Regions from separate parts of the Micromonospora jinlongensis genome, predicted to be linked through region 1. Evidence: riboswitches for the same ligand, from Rfam matches in the RefSeq annotation. Region 1 holds a riboswitch; each other region holds the start of a gene.

Region 1 (4,217 bases):
CCGACGATCCGGCCCTGACCTCCGAACAGGCTTGCCCCACCGATGACCGCGGCGGCGATGACGTCGAGCTCCAGCGAGATCCCGTAGTTCGGCTGGCCGGAGTTGACCCGCGAGGCCGCGATCATGCCGCCCAGCCCGACGAGCACACCCGCCAGCACGTACACGCCGGTCAGGTGCCGCCCGACCCGGATGCCCGACCGGCGTGCGGCCTCCAGATTGGAGCCCATCGCGTACGTGTACTGACCGAAGCGGGTCTGGGAGAGCAGGAAGGCGACACCGACGGCGACCAGTACGGTGATCACCACGGCGAACGGGATGCCGACGATCTCCCCGTTGCCGAGCAGTTGGAAGGATCGGGGCAGGCCGTAGACGCCGACCGCCCCGGTGATGATGAAGACGAGCCCGCGTCCGACGGACATCGTTCCCAGCGTCGCGATGAACGGTGGGATCCGAGCCACGGTCACCAGCAGCCCGTTGAGCAGCCCGGCCAGCGCGCCGACGCCGATCGCGACCGTTGTCGCCGCCCAGAGTGGAAAGCCGAGGTCGCGTACGACCATCGCCCCCGCCACGCCGGCGAGCGCGGCGACCGATCCCACGGAGAGGTCGATGCCCCTCGTGATGATGACCATCGTCTGCGCCGTGGCGATGATGGCGATCACCGCGGTCTGCGCCCCGATGTTGAAGAGGTTGTCCGCGGTCAGGAAGTAGGGGCTGGCGAAAGTCAACACGATGAACAGCACGACGAGCGCGGTGGCGGCGGTCAGCTCGGAGACGGCGTGGGAGATCCGTTCCCGGAACCAGTCGCTGGGCGTGCCGTGCTGCGTGCCGGTGGTTGCCTCGACGGTGCTCATCGTCGGCCCTGACCTCCCCAAGCGTGGCGCCGCACGCGACGGGAGAGCCGTCGGCGAGCGGAGCACCGGTGACCGGCCGAGCCTCCTCGGCAGGGAGAGACGGGCTCGGGCCCGCGCCACCCACGGAGATAGGTCGGATGTTTCCCTTGATCAGGCGTTACCATGCCATGCACGTGCGTGTGTTGCCAAGGTCTTGCGACCATGTTTTGTCGTCGTTACGCGAGCCCTCGGAGCCCTATGTCCGATCAGAACGGCATGACCTGTTGTCGATGGCCGCCCCGCGAGCCAACGCACCACAATCCGATTGTTATCGATAACATGCTATGTCTTCGACGCCCGCCGCGCTCGCCTCCTCACGAACCCAACCGGTGTACCGGGCGGCGAGCAGACAGACCGGCCGGTCCGAGCCAAGAATCAGCAGACCCGGGCCGAACAGTCGAGCGCGTGCTCGACAGCGGGCCGCGGGTCCGCCGTCGTCCAGGCCGCGCCGTTCACCCCGGCCACCAGCCCGGAGAGCTTCGCCGTCGCGTCGGGTTCGGCCGCGGCGAAGGATGCCCGCCGACGGCGGCCGGGTTTTGATCAGACGAATCGGGCGGCGCTGAAGCCTCGGGCGCCGGTGCCTCACCCGTTGCGGGGCCGGGTTGACCGCCTGCGGCGGCACCGATACCGTCGACCCACTATCTGCGGCGACGCGAGGGAAGCCGGTGTGATTCCGGCGCGGTCGCGCCACTGTGAGCGGTTCCCCCACCTCAAATGGGGCCCGTGAGCCAGGACGCTCGGTCGTCCGCAGCCTTGCGATGGGGACGCGTCATCCCCGGGGAGGTTCGTGATCATATGTCCAGCTCCACGTCCAGCCAGCCGTTGGTGAATCCCGCTGGCACCACGCGTCTTCTGTGGACGGTCCTGGCGACCGTCGTGGCGCTCACCCTGCTGGCCTACCTCGTCGCGTTCGACCAGGGTGCGGTGTCGCGCAGCGGTATGTACCTGCACGAGCTCATGCACGACGGCCGGCACCTGCTCGGTGTTCCGTGCCACTGAACGCCACCACCGCTCCCCCGTTCCTCGCCGTCCTCGTCCGCGGCCTGCTCGCCGGCCTGATCGCTGGCCTGCTCGCCGGGACGTTCGCCTACGTCGCCGGCGAACCGCACGTCGAGGCAGCCATCGCGATCGAGGAGGCGGCCTCGCACGCCGAACCCGCCGCTGGCGGGCACCAGCACGACGAGGCCCTGGTCACCCGGAGCGGCCAACGCGGCGGGCTGTTCCTGGCCACCGGCCTGTTCGGCGCCGCGATGGGCGGTCTGCTGGCCACGGCGTACGTCCTGCTGGCCCGTCGGCGGCGGACCGACGACGACGGGCGTTCCGGCCTGCTGCTGGCCGGTGCGGCGCTGCTCGGCGCGGTGATCGTGCCGTTCCTCAAGTACCCGGCGAACCCCCCGGCGGTCGGCGACCCGGCCACCATCAACCAACGCACCGTCACCTACCTGCTGATGGTGGTGCTCGGTCTGGTGGCCGTGTGGGCCGGCTCGCTGGGCTACCGGTCGGTCGGCGCGCAGGCACCACTGTGGCAACGCGTCGCCGCGGCCGTCGGCGGCTTTCTGCTGGTCACCGTCGCGTCCTACGTGGTGCTTCCCTCGTTCCAGGAAGTCCCCACCGACTTCCCCGCGACGCTGCTGTGGAACTTCCGACTGGCCTCCCTCGGCACCCAGGTGGTGCTCTGGACCGGGATCGGCCTGCTGTTCGCGGCCCTGATGCACCACGATCGACGCCGTCAGGCCGCCGCCGCCCTGCCCAGCACATGACCGTCACCAGCCTCCGGCTGGTCGCCCACGGTCACACCGCCGCCCTGCGTCGGGCCCGCTTCGGCGGGCCCGACGACGGTCTGGACGAGGGCGGTCTGCGCGCCACCCTCGCCCAGGCCCACGCGGATCCGGACCGGCGTGGGCACCTCGGCATGCACGACACCTGCCTGTGCAGCCCAGCGGCGGCGGCCCGGCAGACCGCCGCCGCCTTCGGTCTGCTGCCGACGATCGAGACGGCGTTGGCCGACTGCGACTACGGAGACTGGACCGGACGGTCGCTCGAAGAGATCGCCGGCACGCACCCGCAGGCCCTACACGACTGGTTGTCCACACCGAACTCGGCACCGCACGGCGGTGAGTCCGTCGCGGCCGTGCGGGATCGGGTCGGCAGTTGGCTGGACGAGCAGCACCGAGCCGGCGGGCGCGTCATCGCGGTCACCCACCCGCTGGTGATCCGGGTCGCGGTCGTGCACGCCCTCGGCCTGCCAATGGCGACGTACCGGCAGCTGGACGTGGAGCCGTTGGCGATCATCCGGCTCACCAGCCAGGGCACGCGCTGGCAACTCCGACTGTGCGCGCCGCGAGCAGGTTGAGGTCACGCCAACGGCGCGGGCCGCCGCGCCCAGGCGGCCGGCGGCCACGATGCCGACACCGGCGCCGACAGGTACCGGACCGGGAGGGTGCTGTTGGCGGCGGTGTCGCGCTGGGCGCGGAGCCGAGGTGGGTCGACTCCGCGATGGTGTGGTCATGAATCCAGGGCCCGCAGTGAGCTGAGCGGCGGGTGGACGGCCCGGAGAGCGATATACCTCAGAGGTATAGATATGACTCCGAGGTATGCCGCCTGAAAGCAATACACCGTCGCCGGGCCAGCGCGATGAGAGGCCCGGCGTCGCGCTGCTGCCGCGCCGCTGAGCCCGACCGGACGGTCTGCTTCAGCCCGCCCGAGTATGGACCAGTGCGGCGGCACGGCCCAGGGCGGACTTCTCGACGGCGGTCAGCGCCGGGTCGACCCGGCGCTGACCCACCGCACGCCGTAGTTGGCTGGCCCGGGGTGGCTGCGCGCGTCGCTGAAAGGCGTCGAGGCCGTCCCGGGCAAGATCGGCGAGCTGCGGGTCCGGGCTGACCGCCACGTCGGCGAGGATGAGAGCGGTCATGGCCACGTCCAGGTCTGCCGGTCCCTCGGCCGCGTTGCGCCAATCGATGACCACGGGCCCGCGCGAGGTCACCATGACGTTCTGTGGGTGCAGGTCGAGGTGCAGGACGCGGTCCGACGGGTCAACGCTGAACCGGGCCGGCAGGCTGTGGAGGCGGTCGAGCAGGCCCACGAGCAGGTCGGCGGCCGCGCCGATGGCGGTGCGTCCGGCCAGCATCGACGCCAGGAGAGTCTCGCCGTCGAGTCGTTCGAGCACCAGGTCGGGCCCTTGGGCGTCGTACACCACGGGCACCGGGTAGCCGGCGACCCCGACATACGCCATCAACGCCGCCTCGGGCGCGCTGTCCCCACCCTGCCGGTACCGGCGCAGCACCCGCGACTCGTCGAGCACGTAGACGTCGGCGTCGCGCCCCG
Region 2 (4,217 bases), 4.2 Mb from region 1:
GTGAACCAGGTCGTCGCCGACCATCCGGCGATCGCCCGCAAGATCAGCATCGGTTCGTCGTACGAGGGCCGCGACCTTATGGCGGTGAAGATCTCCGACAACGTCGGCACCGACGAGAACGAACCCGAGATCCTGTTCAACTCCCAACAGCACGCCCGTGAGCACCTGACCGTCGAGATGGCGATCTACCTGCTCAACCTGTTCACCGACAGCTACGGCTCCGACTCCCGGATCACCAACATCGTCAACGGTCGGGAGATCTGGATCGTGCCGACGGTCAACCCGGACGGCAGCGAGTACGACATCGCCACCGGGTCGTACCGGTCCTGGCGCAAGAACCGGCAGCCCAACAGTGGTTCGTCCAACGTCGGCACCGACCTGAACCGCAACTGGGGCTACAACTGGGGTTGCTGCGGCGGCTCGTCCGGCTCCACCTCGTCGGAGACCTACCGGGGGCCGTCGGCGTTCTCCGCCCCGGAAACGCAGGCGTTGCGCAACTTCGTCAACGGTCGGGTGGTCGGTGGCGTGCAGCAGATCAAGGCCAACATCGACTTCCACACGTATTCGCAGCTGGTGCTCTGGCCGTACGGCTACACGACGGCGAACACCGCGACGGGCATGAACGCGGACCAGTACAACACCTTCGCCACCATCGGCCAGCAGATGGCGGCGACCAACAACTACACCCCGGAACAGTCCAGCGACCTCTACATCACCGACGGGGACAGCCTGGACTGGATGTGGGCCACCCACAACATCTGGGCGTACACCTTCGAGATGTACCCGGGCTCGTCCGGCGGCGGCGGCTTCTACCCGCCCGACGAGGTGATCCCCGCGCAGACCAGCCGCAACCGCGAGGCCGTGCTGCTGCTCAGCGAGTACGCCGACTGCCCGTACCGGGCCATCGGCAAGCAGGCGCAGTACTGCGGCAGCGGTGGTGGCGGCACCACGGTCTGGTCGGACACCTTCGAGACCGCCACCGGCTGGACCATCAACCCGTCCGGCACCGACACCGCCACCGTCGGCGCGTTCGAGCGGGGCGCCGCCCAGGCGACCACGTCCTCCGGCGCCAAGCAGCTCACCCCGTACGCCGGATCCAACGACCTGGTCACCGGCCGGCTCGCCGGCTCGGCGGCGGGTGACTACGACCTCGACGGCGGCGTGACCAGTGCCCGGTCCCCGGCGGTGACCCTGCCGTCGTCCGGCACACTGAATCTCTCGCTGGCCTGGTATCTGGCGCACGGCTCGAACGCCTCGTCGGCGGACTACCTGCGGGTGAGTGTCGTGCACAACGGCGGCACCACCGCGCTGCTCACCCAGGCCGGCGCGGCGACCAACCGCAACGGGAGTTGGGCGGTTGCCAACCTCAACCTCACCCCGTACGCCGGGCAGTCGGTCCGCATCCTCGTCGAGGCGGCGGATGCCTCCGGCGCCAGCCTGGTCGAGGCGGCTGTGGACAACGTCACCATCACGTCCTCCTGATCGGGTGGGGTCCCGCTCCGCCCCGGCGGGGCCCCACCACCCGCTCCCGAGCCTCCAGATACGGGACATATCCCTACTGTGTCGCGGTTCCGATCGTCCGGCACCGATCGCCCCTTGATCGATCCGGCACGTCCCGGCGGTGCGCTACCGTCTTACCGACCAGTCCGCAGCGAAGCCGGTGCTAAACCCGGCGCTGTCCCGCAACTGTGATGCCCCACCCGACGGTGGGGACGAGCCAGGTCGCCTGCGGATCGGTCGCGATACGCGCTCTCGAGGAAGGGCGCCTCGTGGGCGGGCGTACGAAAGTCCCTGTCGGCGAAGCACCACACTCCTCGACCGACAGGAGGCCCCATGTTCAGACGTACCCCTCGGCTCTTCGCCGCGACCCTCGCGGTCGCCGCGCTAGCCCTCGGCGCCTGCGCCGAGAAGGCCGACGACAAGCCGACCACCGGCACCGCGGCCGCCGCGTACCCGGTCACGGTCGGCACGCTCACCCTCGACAAGCGCCCCGAGAAGATCGTCGCGCTGTCGCCGACCGCCACCGAGATGCTCTTCGCGATCGGTGCCGGCCCGCAGGTGACCGCCGTCGACGACCAGTCCAACTACCCGGCCGACGCTCCCAAGAGCGACCTCTCCGCCTTCCAGCCGAACGCCGAGGCGATCGCCGGTAAGAACCCCGACCTGGTGGTGCTCTCCGACGACCGCAACAAGATCGTCGAGCAGCTCGGCAAGCTGAAGATCCCGGTGTACCAGACCCCGGCGGCCACCACGCTCGACGACACGTACCGGCAGATCACCGAACTGGGCACGCTGACCGGGCACGCCGACCAGGCCACCGACGTCGCCAGCCGGATGAAGGACGACATCGCCAAGCTGGTCAAGGACCTGCCGCAGCGCGCCGAGAAGCTCACCTACTACCACGAGCTGGGCCCCGAGCTGTACAGCGCGACCAGCAAGACCTTCATCGGCACGCTCTACAGCCAGGTCGGTCTGACCAACATCGCCGACCCCGCCGACGCGGACGGTAAGAACGCCGGCTACCCGCAGCTGTCCCAGGAGTTCATCGTCAAGGCCAACCCGGACTTCGTCTTCCTGGCCGACTCCAAGTGCTGCCAGCAGAACGCCGACTCGGTCAAGGCGCGCAGCGGCTGGGCCGGGCTCACCGCGGTGAAGAACAACCAGGTCATCGCACTGGACGACGACGTCGCCTCCCGCTGGGGGCCGCGGGTCGTGGACCTGCTCCGGGTCATCATCGACGCGGTCGCCAGGGTGCCCGCGTGACCGTCGTCCGTCGGTGAGCGAGGAGTGAGCCGGGTTTGCGAGCCCCGCAGTCGCGAACGAAAGACGGCTCGGTGACCGGGCCGCTTCCCGCGGCCCGGTCCGCCGGACCGCCGTCCGCGTCGCGGCCCGCTGGGCTGCCGTCAACAGCCCGGCCCGCCGGGCTGCGCAAGCGATGGCTGGTCGCCGGGGTGTTCGCGGTGCTCGTCGCGCTCGTCGCCGGGGTGTCGCTCGGCCCGGTCAGCCTGCCCGCCGGCAGCGTCGCGGCCGAGCTGCTCAACCTGATCCCGGGGGTGCACCTCGACAGCGGCCTCTCCGAGCGAGAGATCGCGATCGTCACCGAGCTGCGGTTGCCCCGAGTGGTGCTGGGCCTGCTGGTCGGCGGGCTGCTCGCCCTCGCCGGTGGCTGCTACCAGGGCGTGTTCCGCAACCCGCTCGCCGACCCGTACCTCCTGGGCGTGGCCGCTGGCGCCGGCCTCGCGGTCACCGCGGCGATCGCCCTCGGCGGTGCCGGCCGGCAAGGTGCGATCTCCGGGCTGCCGATGACCATCCCGTTGGCCGCGTTCGCCGGTTCACTGCTCGCCGTCACGATGACCTACGTGCTCGGCGCGGCCGGCGGGCGCGGCGGCTCACCGGCGATGCTGATCCTGGCCGGAGTGGCGGTCTCCGCGTTCCTCTCCGCCGGGCAGACGTACCTGCTGCAACGACACTCCGACAGCATCCAACCGGTCTACTCCTGGCTGCTCGGCCGGCTGGCCACCGCCGGCTGGCACGACGTGCTGCTGGTGCTGCCGTACGCCGCTCTGACCACGGTGGTGGTGCTGCTGCACCGCCGCGAGCTGGACGTCCTCGCGGTCGGTGACGACGAGGCGAGAAGTCTGGGCCTGCACCCGCAACGCACCCGCTACCTGTTGATCGCCGCAGCCTCCCTGGGCACCGCCGCGGCGGTCTCCGCGACCGGCCTGATCGGCTTCGTCGGCATCATCGTGCCGCACACCGTCCGGCTGCTCGCCGGGTCGAGCTACCGGGCGATCCTGCCGCTGTCACTGCTGTTCGGCGGTGCGTTCCTGGCGCTGACCGACGTGGTGGCCCGCACCGTCGCCGCTCCGTCCGAGGTGCCGATCGGGGTGGTGACCGCCCTGCTGGGCGGCCCGTTCTTCGTGATCGTGCTGCGGACCGCCCGACGGGTGCTCACGTGAGCCGCGAGCCCGCCGCCGGCCCGTCCGGCGGTCTTCCGTCCGGGGGTCTTCCGTCCGGGAGTCTTTCGTCCGTGGGTGGCGACGGCGGTGTGCCGGCCGTCGAGGTGCGCGGGCTGCACGTCGACCTCGGCGGCACACCGATCCTGACCGGCGTCGACCTCACCGTCGCCGTCGGCGAGTGGGTCACCGTGATCGGCCCGAACGGCGCCGGCAAGTCCACCCTGTTGCGCGCCGTCGGCGGCCTGCTGCCCGCGCCGG
Region 3 (4,217 bases), 1.3 Mb from region 1:
CTCCTCATAGCGCGGGACGCACCGTCGGCGCCCAGGCCGCCGCCACCCAACGCTACCGGCCTGCCTGCCGCCTCATAACCCCTCACACGCCGCGCGTCGCCTTCCACGCCGACGCCCAAAGCCCTGGCCTCCTCGCTTGTAAGTTCGGGGCGCTTCGTGCGGCGACATCCGTCTTCGCACGCGACCTCGGGCGGCGATCCGCACTTCGCCGTCCGCGGCGGTCCTCGTTCGAGGCCAGTGCTGTCACTGTTGCTGTCGACAGTCTGATAGCCGTCATCAAAGCAGCAGGGCTGAGCTGTCTCAACGGTCCACCAGAGTCCATGGACGTCCGGCGCTGCCCGCACCCGTCGTCACCCAGTTGGTCACCCAGCCCAAGCCTCCTTGACCCCAGGCACGCGCGGGGTTCGTATGGCTCTAAGATCCTTCTCTTCGGCAGGTGATACGCCTCCGGAGTCCTCGAAGGCGGATTCGCCATGATCCCTGATCGGACTGATGTAAGCGGCCGCCTGGATAGGGCGCTGGCGGGTGTGGCCGCCACGTTCCAGGGCATGACGGCCCACCGGCAGGAGTCCAACTGCGAGTGTCACTGGGGCAGCGCGGAGGAACTGGCACTGCTCAAGACCCCGGACGTGCCGCTTGACGACGACCTGCTCCGCCGCACGTACTGGACCACAGACTGGCACTACCCCGGCCCGCTGCTGCGCCGGATCCTGCCCCAACTGACCCAGAGCCTCGTGGCGGGCCGCGTAGAGCCAATGGCCGGGATGGAGAGCCTTGGGCTGTTGTTCACCGCCGGCCGCTGGCAGGAGTGGCCCACCGGACAACAGGACGCCCTGCGGGAATTCGTGGACGCCTGGTGGCTGCACGTCCTGGTCGAGCCCGATGCAAAGGTGCCCGCCCATGAGGCCCTAACACTCCTCGCCGAGGCCACCACCAAGCTCGCCCCGTGGTTGGCTATCTGGGCAGAGTTGCTGGTCGACGCGGTGGCGCGGCGGCGGCTGGTCACAGCCGTGGATGAGTGGATGGACGACCTGCTGGGCGATGCGCTCCCTTGGTCGAGTTGGCACAACGAGGACACGTGGTGCCCGACGCTGTCGCTGTGGGTGCTACGACACGCGCCGGCCGTACTGCGGGAGCACGACGCGTCGATCGAATTACACGACTACATCCGGCTGCTTGTCCTACCCTACGCCGATCGGTGGGACCGATAATCGCGGCGGCGACCGTGCTGTGGGTCCAACCCCACCCCGCTGACCTTGCCATCCCGTCTGCCGCCGACCCGCCCTCCTGGGGGGTGGGCTGCTCCTCGGACTGGCCAGCGCCGCGACGGACGGACCGAGCGCTTCTCAGCCGTCGGCGCCGTCGAGCAGCGCGCGCCGTAGCGCCAGCCGGTGCTCCCGACGGATCTCCGCCTCCCGGTACCGACGCCGGTCCCCGTCGGTCTCCGGCAGCAGCGGCGGCACCGTACGGGGCTGACCGTCGTCGTCGATGGCGACCATGACCAGGTGGGCGGTGGCCACGTCGGTGGGCGGCACCGCACGGTCCCACCGGTCGGCGGTCACCTTGACGGCCACCTCCATCGAGCTGCGGCCGGCCCAGGTGATCCGGGCGTCGACGTGCACGACGTCGCCGACCCGTACCGCGCGCAGGAACGCGGTCTCGTCGATGGCGGCGGTCACCGCCGGCCCGTCGGAGTGCCGGGCGGCGACCACACCGGCGACGGAGTCAATGAGGTTGAGGATCCGGCCGCCGTGCACCGTACCCATCAGGTTGGTGTGGTGCTGGTCCATGATCTGCGACAGGGTCAGGTGCGACGCCGACGGCGCTCGGCCGGCGATCGTGGTGGTGTCGTGCACAGCGGTAGTCCGTCCCTCGGGAAACCACACCGCCGGGTCGCGGGCACACGCTGACGAGGACGCGCCACACGCACGGCCCGTCACCCGCTCAGCCCACCCGCGAGGCCGACGGCAGCGCACACGGTTGTGTACGCGGCGCCGGCAGGTCTTCGGACTCGCGGGCCTGACCGGTCGCGCCGGTCCCCTACTGGCCGTCGCTTCCCAGGCCTGCTGGCCCAGTGCTGATGACGGCGGTCGTTCCCACTCACCGCTGCGGGGCAGCCCCGGATTTCCACCGGGTTCCCTCTTACGACGCCCAGTCGGTCACGACGGGGCGAACCAGCGCCGTCGGCAGCATAGCTGGCCAGGGATTCCGTCCATTCGGCGCGGCGTGCTGCGGCGGCACGGCGTCCTCATCGTCAACTTTTGCCATCTGAGGAAAAAGATCGCCACCTCTTGAAAAAAGTCTCACGGCGGTGAGGATATTCAAATGCGTCGTCTCCCTCAGACTTGCGGGCGGGTGGTCTCGGGCCTCCTCGCGCTCCTCCTCGCCTCGGCGGTCGCCCTCCTCGCGTCCGCCCAACCCGCCGCAGCTCACGGGACTCTCGCCATGTCCACGCCAGCGAGCGGCGCCACGGTGAACGAGCCGTTGACGTCGGTGCGGCTCTACTTCACCGAGAAGGCCGCCGCCAACGCGTTCTTCACGATCACCGCACCGGGCGGCGTCCGGGTCGACAACGGCTGGTCGTACGGGGAGCCGAAGCCGCTGGACAAGCCGGTGCGGGAGTACTTCCTGGTCAACGGACAGTTCGAGCCACGGGAGTACACGACGGGGTTCCCCGTGGTGGTGCCCGTCTCCCACCTGCCGGCCAAGGGCCAGTACTCGGTGAGCTACCTGTCGGTCGCCTCGGACGGCGACACCGTGCGGGGCACGTTGACCTTCCGCTACAACGGGCGGGTGACGGCAGCGCCGCAGGGGTGGAGTGCGCCGTCGACGCAGCCGGACCCGGCGCTGGTGGCCGCCACCGAGCAGCACGGATCATCTGGGCAGGGCTCAGCGGTTCCGACCACCGCAGTCGAGTCGGCGGCCCCGCCGTCCGCGGCTGCGGCGGCCCCGCCGACCGGGTCGAGCGATGAAAGCGGCCCCGGAGCACTGGCCTGGGCCGGCTTGGCGGTGGCGGTCGGGGCGGTGGCCGGGTTCTTCTTCTGGCGTCGCCGATCGGCTTCCACAGGCAGAGCCACCGGCCGGGGCCGTACCTCGTCGGCGACCTCCGGTCGACGCGGCGGCGGTGCCCGTACCACGAACAAGGCCGCCGCGGGCAAGGCCAGCGGCGGCAAGGCCAGCGGTGCCAGGGCCAGCAGTGGCAGGGCCAACGGTGGCACGGTCGGCGCGGCGACCGTGGCGCAGACCACGGGCGACAAGCGGCGACCCACCACCGTGCCGGCGGCACGCAAGAGCAACGCGGTCGTCACGGCCCGCACGGGCGTCGCAGTCGATTCGACGGCGACCGATCAGGCGGCGAAGGCCTCCGCCACCACGGACGGCGCGCCGACGGTCGACCCCGACCCGAGGCCCGACGCGGACCTCGCCGCCGTGACACCCGGGTCCCGGCTGAGCAACACCCATCTGGCGCTGCTCGTCGGTGGGCTGGTGATCGCCCTGCTGGCCGGGTTCGGGTTGGCTCGCGTCGGGACCGGCGACGAGAGCCCGACGGGCGGCACCGCCCGACAGGCCGCGGGTGGTCCGCCTGCCCCGGGGCAGGCGGAGTCCGCGACCGACGGGCACCAACACCCGGCGGGCACCGGGCCGCACACGCATCGCGGTGACGGCGCAACGGGCGACACGCTGGCGACCGGGACGACGGTCAGCGCCGGTGGGTACGCCCTGCAACCGTTGGAGCGGTCCCAACCGCTTGGTGTACGCGCGGACTACCGTTTCCGCATCGTCGGGACCGACCGGCAGCCGGCGACGCGTTTCGCTGTCGTACACGACAAGCCGTTGCACCTGATCGTGGTGGGCCGCGACCTGTCCGGCTACCAGCACCTGCACCCGACGATGGCGCCCGACGGCACCTGGAGCGTCCCGGTGACGCTGGCCCGGCCCGGCGGCTACCGCGTCTACGCGGACTTCTCCGTCACCGCGACCAACGGCACACAGGTCCCTCTCGTGCTGGGCGTCGACCACACCGTGCCCGGCGCGCACACCCCGACCGCGCTGCCGCCGGTGCAGGCCCAGGCGACGGCCGGGCCGTACGCGGTGTCGATGAACGGCACCCCGACGGTGGGAGTGACGGCGCCGATGCACTTCCAGGTCAACGCACCCGCGCTGGAGCGGTACCTCGGCGCGTACGGGCACCTGGTCGTCGTCCGGGAGGGCGACCT

The links. A riboswitch is a leader RNA that binds a small molecule or an ion and turns the genes downstream of it on or off. The one in region 1 is predicted to bind cobalamin.
Region 2: another riboswitch for cobalamin. It lies ahead of HNR22_RS20830 (ABC transporter substrate-binding protein); the one in region 1 lies ahead of HNR22_RS01490 (CbtB domain-containing protein).
Region 3: another riboswitch for cobalamin. It lies ahead of HNR22_RS07425 (acyl-CoA thioesterase); the one in region 1 lies ahead of HNR22_RS01490 (CbtB domain-containing protein).

What each region holds. Positions count from the first base shown of each region.
Region 1 is NZ_JACCHK010000001.1:471,050-475,266, reverse strand. Features, by position in the region: gene HNR22_RS01495 (ABC transporter permease) at 1-851, opposite strand, end outside; cobalamin riboswitch at 1,505-1,650, shown strand; gene HNR22_RS01490 (CbtB domain-containing protein) at 1,686-1,889, shown strand; gene HNR22_RS01485 (CbtA family protein) at 1,880-2,650, shown strand; gene HNR22_RS01480 (histidine phosphatase family protein) at 2,647-3,243, shown strand; gene HNR22_RS01475 (phosphotransferase) at 3,583-4,217, opposite strand, start outside.
Region 2 is NZ_JACCHK010000001.1:4,664,665-4,668,881, forward strand. Features, by position in the region: gene HNR22_RS20825 (M14 family metallopeptidase) at 1-1,482, shown strand, start outside; cobalamin riboswitch at 1,626-1,748, shown strand; gene HNR22_RS20830 (ABC transporter substrate-binding protein) at 1,834-2,763, shown strand; gene HNR22_RS20835 (FecCD family ABC transporter permease) at 2,898-3,959, shown strand; gene HNR22_RS20840 (ABC transporter ATP-binding protein) at 4,031-4,217, shown strand, end outside.
Region 3 is NZ_JACCHK010000001.1:1,745,359-1,749,575, forward strand. Features, by position in the region: gene HNR22_RS07420 (hypothetical protein) at 528-1,211, shown strand; gene HNR22_RS07425 (acyl-CoA thioesterase) at 1,347-1,790, opposite strand; cobalamin riboswitch at 1,980-2,194, opposite strand; gene HNR22_RS07430 (copper resistance protein CopC) at 2,326-4,217, shown strand, end outside.